2 regions of the Paenibacillus sp. M-152 genome follow, and region 2 is predicted to be linked to the other one. Evidence: riboswitches for the same ligand, from Rfam matches in the RefSeq annotation. Region 2 holds a riboswitch; the other holds the start of a gene.
What was found. A riboswitch is a leader RNA that binds a small molecule or an ion and turns the genes downstream of it on or off. The one in region 2 is predicted to bind cyclic di-GMP.
Positions count from the first base shown of each region.

Region 1: it holds a riboswitch for cyclic di-GMP, as region 2 does, so the genes downstream of both, EGM68_RS06290 (glycosyl hydrolase) here and EGM68_RS02480 (transglutaminase-like domain-containing protein) in region 2, are expected to answer to the same signal.

Region 1 is NZ_CP034141.1:1,421,259-1,424,423, reverse strand. Features, by position in the region: gene EGM68_RS06290 (glycosyl hydrolase) at 1-1,460, opposite strand, end outside; cyclic di-GMP riboswitch class I at 1,474-1,555, opposite strand; gene EGM68_RS06285 (sugar phosphate nucleotidyltransferase) at 1,711-3,087, opposite strand.
Region 2 is NZ_CP034141.1:546,299-549,463, forward strand. Features, by position in the region: gene EGM68_RS02475 (LPXTG cell wall anchor domain-containing protein) at 1-159, opposite strand, end outside; gene EGM68_RS02480 (transglutaminase-like domain-containing protein) at 519-1,328, opposite strand; cyclic di-GMP riboswitch class I at 1,341-1,422, opposite strand; cyclic di-GMP riboswitch class I at 1,463-1,541, opposite strand; gene EGM68_RS02485 (helix-turn-helix transcriptional regulator) at 1,649-2,524, opposite strand; gene EGM68_RS02490 (DUF445 domain-containing protein) at 3,108-3,165, shown strand, end outside.

The DNA.
Region 1 (3,165 bases), 870 kb from region 2:
CTGCCTTTACGCTCTGTCCAGCTTTGTTTGAACCAACTGTCAATCACCAGCTTGCCGTCTACCCATACGCGAATACCATCATCGGATATAGTTGTAAATGTATAGGTCTCGCTGTATTGTGGTTTGATTTTACCTGTCCAGCGAACCGAGAACTGGTCGGCATTTACCTTAGGATCAGCAGCAACGGCGCGCCAGTTATAATCCAGCTTGCTGTCTGTACGGATCAAAACAGGACTGCCGTTCACATTCATATTGTTAAAATATTCGCCCCGCAGCCCGTTCACATATACTACATCAGGAACAGAAGGAGGAGTCGGAGCTGGGGGTACGATTACTACTGGCGGAACCGGGATAGGCTCACTTTGTCCCTCATCCGGTAAAGTCGGCACATCTGCCCCAGGTTGTTGGATTGCTGCCAGCCCATTTTTCACATCATCCCGTGTCAAACTCCTCGAATCGTTCATATAATCCTGTATTTGATTGGTTGTGTTATTCTCAGTCAGCATCTTGCCCCAAGTCATGGAATACACCCATTTGGGCTGTGCCTGCAACACCTCAGAGCTAGGCATCTCACCATGCTCGCCAATGGCAATCGGCTTATTCCGTGCCAACCCGAGCAGTCCTTCATAATGACTTTGCTTAAAATCATTGTTGTAGATGTCTACTGCCAAAATATCCACTTTGTCATCCCCCGGATATTTCGGGGTATACGGGACAGTGTAGGAATTGGGAGCATTGGGACTCCACACCCACAGCAGATTGTTCAACTGATGCGTGTTTACAAAACGGTCGTACATGATATTCCATAGCTGATTGAAATTGTTTTTGTTTCCCCACCAGAACCAGTCACCATTCATTTCATGATAAGGTCTCCACAATACTGGAACACCTGCATCACGAAGCTGCTTTAACGATACAGCGACCTTATCCAGATCGGCAATGAAGAGGTTATACTGCGTAGTGCCTGGTGTCACGTATTTATTGAACTCCGCCTGACTTACTTTCGCCTGCACATTGGCCCAAGTCAGCGGTCTACCCGGCAACGCTTCATGAAAAGTCATCGTCACAATGCCACCAGCTCTGCTCCAACGAATAGCGCTATCGACGACATTTTTACGTTGTGCTGCTTCTGTAGTGTCGGATTGACCAGAGATGGCTCCCATCTCATAGCCGTGCAAACCCACATACGCCTGGCTGATTTTTTGGACCTTGTTGCTTAATTCATCTGGACTTTCCAAATAATCATGCTGACCAGTGACTGTTTTCTTTCCAGAGATGCTGAGTAAATAATTGTATAGTTCACGGGCCTGAGTAGAAGCGTCCGAATTAACAGGTTGTAATGAAGCGGCATTCACCACAGACAGAGAATCACCAAAGCCGACGGGAAACAAAGAAAAAAGTATAACAACGGGGAGTACATGACGTATCAGTCGATACAGAGGAATAAAATTGAATCTCACTTTAGCTCTTCCTTTCGGTAGCCAGGCTGCCATCCTTACGGGAAGGCCCTTTAGCTTTGCGTACCAGTCTTTCGACAGGGCTGCGTTTATCGTTGGAAGGAGTTTGGATTCCTTCTTACCCTAAGTATCGACTTTTTTTTACCAAAATTTAATAGGTCATGTTCATGAATTTACAGGTTTTCGCCCAATTTCGACAGTTTGGGCCATTATTTTTCATCAAATCTTCTTTTTTACGTTTTTACGCAAATAATTACGAGATAAATTGATGACGAGAAATTTCATTCCAATCCATACAAAAGCGTACAATATCCTCTTCAACCAACTCAGAGCCAGTCTGAACTTCAATCAAATCCACATCGGTTACAGCCAAAATGCTATGCTTCGTCCCTTCAGGGATGCGAACTACGTCACCGGCCTTTACTTTATGCAGCTTCTCATTCAAAATAATTTCCGCTTCGCCGCTAATAATGGTCCAGATTTCACTTCGTTTGAAGTGAAGCTGGTAGCTGATATTTTTACCTTTGTGTACGCGGATTCGTTTGGTCAGTACCTCATTACCCTCGTCATACTTTACATAGTCTACAACCCGATACTGTCCCCAACGACGTTCTTCATACATTGGACGCTGATCATGAGCCTTGAGCACTTCCTTGATGCGTGGACTTTCTGCCTTATTGGTCACAAGAATGCCATCTGGGCTAGCGGCTACAATCAGATCATTCGTTCCAATGATCGCCACAGGAATGTCCAACTCATTAATAAGACTCGTATTGACGCAATCTTCCGTTACTACCCCTCTACCCACTTGCTGATGAGACATCTCTTCTGTGAGTGTATTCCAGGTTCCTAGATCCTTCCAAAAACCATCGTACGGAAGCACCACGATGTCTTTTTCCTTCTCGACTACTTCGTAGTCAAAGCTGATTTTTTCCAGAGACGCATATTGTTTTTGCATTTCTTCATAATTCAGCGGCAGGCCCTTGGATGCCAAAATATCCAGCAAATAGCTTAATTTGAATGCAAAAACCCCGCAGTTCCATAGAGCATTGCGTTCCATTAGACGCTCCGCCTGCTCCCGGTCGGGTTTCTCTTGAAAATGGCTCACTTCGCGGTAGCCTGTGCTACCTTGAGTGGCATCGTTTTTCGGAATAATATAACCGTATTTCTCTGAAGGATAGGAAGGGACAACCCCGATTAGTGCAAGCTTTCCTTCACTCTCCTGAAGTGTATGTTCGAGTTGGGCTACGGAAGCAAAGAAAGCATCCTCTACATAAGGATCTACAGGCAATATAGCTATAATTTCATCAGGCGAAACACCCGCAATGGAATATAGATAAGTCGCTGTCAGCGCAATCGCAGGAAAGGTATCTCTGCGTTCCGGCTCAACAATGATGCGCGTATTCGAACCGATCTGACTCTGGATCATTTCGACCTGCGCTCTCCCTGTCGCAATAAACGAGGATTCGGATAATCCGTTGTCTCCCAATTGTCTCCATACCCGCTGTACCATGGATTCCGAAATCCCTTCCGGGCTCTCCAGGACCTTCAAAAATTGTTTGGAACGGGAATCGTTGGATAACGGCCATAATCTTTTACCGGAACCACCAGACAAAAGTACGAGCTTCATAAATCTCCACTTCCTCTCTATATTGGTTGGTGATCGAATGGGGCAAGGTTGAGTGACCCGCTACGGGCTCGATTTGAT
Region 2 (3,165 bases):
CATTGGATAAACATCGTTAGTCACACTCTGAACCGGATCGGTTCCTGGGGTCACTGGCAGAGTAGAGTCGGGATTTTGTGCATAAGCTTGTGTTGTGCTGAACAAACACTGCAAAAAGAGCAATAGCGCAACCGTTGCTGTATTCCATTTTTTTCTCATACGGTAAACAAATCTCCTATTCTTAAAATACTCTTATTTAACGGCTAATGGTTATTCCTTCGAGGTCGAGAGAACTGTATTTATATATTCATCATTCATTCATATGATGCTATGTTAGCCGCATTAATTACTTGTTCAGAATTTATGAAAATTCATGTTCGGGGATGAACCTCCTCCTTTTGTCTCGAAATTAGATAATGGTTGGAAATCTCATTGTCTTCCTGGACTAGAATACATGCCACATCTCAACAATTTCTCAACAAGGATAGAAAAAGAGCCTTGATCATGTGATCAAGGCTCTTCAAGAAATATAGTTCTATTTTTCATTTTTTAATAAATATGAATTTAAAACATTGATATTAATATTGCTTTGTTTTAATGTATTTGGAGGGATCTTTGACCATTTCGAATTTCTGTTTACCCATATACAGTGCTGCATCTACTGTAGTGTCTACGACCACCCACTGATTATCGATGTAGACCTCATTCCAGGCATGATAAGCGTCCACGTAGGAAGATTTGCCCATAACCAGCTTGGTTGGTACATCTACACTTCGTAACATAGCAGCCATCAGTGAAGCATAACCATAACAAATATCTTTTTGAGAGCTTAACGTATGATCAATTTGTGGCAGATAGTCAGTCGTTAAGGCAAAGGCCTGATTGGAGTCATACTTGATATGACTAATTACGTAGTCATAGATTTTTTGCAGCTTCTCGCGATCGGTTGTTGCACCTTGGGTTAACTCACGGGCTTTTTGAATCGCTTGATTAGTACTACTCCAGTTAATATTTTGAACGGAATTAAGATACACTGCCTTGCTATCGTTTAGCTTTAACTCGATCGTATCTTGTCCTATCACTTTATATTGATTACCACTAAGCTGTTCCAAAATACTGATGTTATAGTTCCCATTACCCATTTGGAGAGGAAATACTTCTTCGGATTTCCCGGGTGTTAGATTATAAGAGTATTTTTGTGCATCTTTGGTAACCAAAATCTTGGTTTTAACGTTAGGTTTAACAGGGTAGCGCACACTGACCGTCCCATGATTTACATTGTTTTGGTCCAACCATGCAACACTATCAGCAGCGTAAATTGTCGAATTTAAGAGAATTGCGGACAGCATGAAAAATAGGAGAAGTGTGGAAAGTATCATTTTCCCCATAAAAAACTTCCTTTCGGTGGCCAGGCTGCCATCATCAATAGAAGGCCCTATAGCTTTGCGTCCCTGCCTTTCGACAGGTTTGCCATTTCGTATAAAGTTTTCGGGAAAAATAAGCACGACAAAAAGCCACTTCAACCGGTAGCTGGCTGCCATCATACAGAAGGCCCTGTAGCTTTGCGTCCTTGCCTTTCGACAAGTTTGCCATTTATCCTGAATAGCTTGTACTATTATTCTATCAGTTAGGTACTCTATTAGGCAAGTTTAAATCTCAAATTTTCGCTATTTATCGACAAAGCAAGCTTGGAGATTATACATAAGACCTATTTTATACGGTTTCCCCATTTTTTGCGATAGGAATGAGGCGTTTCTCCAATGTGCTCTTTGAACAGATTGATAAAATGACTTGTGTTGGGAATGCCGACATATTGTGCGATGTCCACAATAGCTACATCACTAGTTTTAAGCCAGCTTTGAGCAGCCGTGATACGAACATTAATAAGATACTCAATAGGGGAAAAGCCAATCTGTTTTTTAAAGTTTTTAGCCAGGTTGAACTTGTTTAGACCAAACATTTCTGCTAGCGAATCCAGCGTGATCCGTTCGCAATAGGATTGATCTAGATATTGCTTTACCTTGCGCACCTCTGCCGTTCCATCTGAATTCGCATTGGGATTGGCGTAGGGGTGCTGTAAAATAATCGTTAACAAGTCAACGATTATCCTGGATGAGAGCAGTTCAGAGGATAAGCTTCGTTCTGGCTGTACATGTAATAAGGTACGCAGCTTGTCCAGTACTGTATTTGAATCCTTTAGTGAAATTACCGGCTTATTGTGTTTATCGAATTGTTCGTAGAAATGGTCAATAAGATTGCCATATAGATTCACACTAATAAACTCCCATGTCTTCTGACAGGAAGTTTTGTACTGTACATATTCTTCGCAATTAATAAAAAGCATATCATGAGGTTTCAATATATAATCCTTGCCCCGGTATTGTAATTCCCCTCTCCCGGACAGAGTAAAAAGGAGCAAAAAAGAGGTGAGCTTTTGCCGTTCCATTACATAAGCATCTGTTTTGAAATAGCCTATTTCCTGTATATAAAAGAGGGATTTTTTAGCAAAAGCAGAGGGTGTACATATAATTGCAACTGGATCATCGCTCCAGACATACTGGGCATTTTTTTGGTTTGTTGTCATATCCAATTCCTTTACAAAAGAACAATTTTAGTAAGACAATTGTAGTTTGTTTCATGAATATCCTTTTAGAACCGGAGTTCCCATTTACAAAGGTTATTTTATCACATTAAAGTATATTCATGTATCGATTTGGGGTTATACATCATATAACAAAATTAACCAGAAGGCACCTATTTGAAAAGGATAAGGTCATTCTGGAATTTATTCCTTAAATTGATGGAATAAAGAATGAGGTTGGAAATAATTAATTTCCTCAATGAATATATCGTAATCTTGCAATTCCACTTTTTGAGGCATTTATCCTTTAGGTTGCAAGAAAAATGGGACCATAATTCGACAAAATGATTCAAAGGGCTCATTTTGTTAGAAAATAGTTGTAACTTAATTGTTGTGATTTTGTTCACGAAAATGTATGGATAAGTGTGGTTATGCGAACTCAATTTAAGCTAATGTGCAAATTTTAAATATCATGCAATTTGTTGACAATAGAGTATGGTTACCTTTGGTATCTGCACAGGCAATGATATGATGGTACTACAGATGTAATGAAACAAATTTTACAGTTAGTTTGGAGGACTACATGATGGGAAAAACAAAAAACACAAAAACCGCAGCAGCTTGGTCACTTGTTATGATGGGAG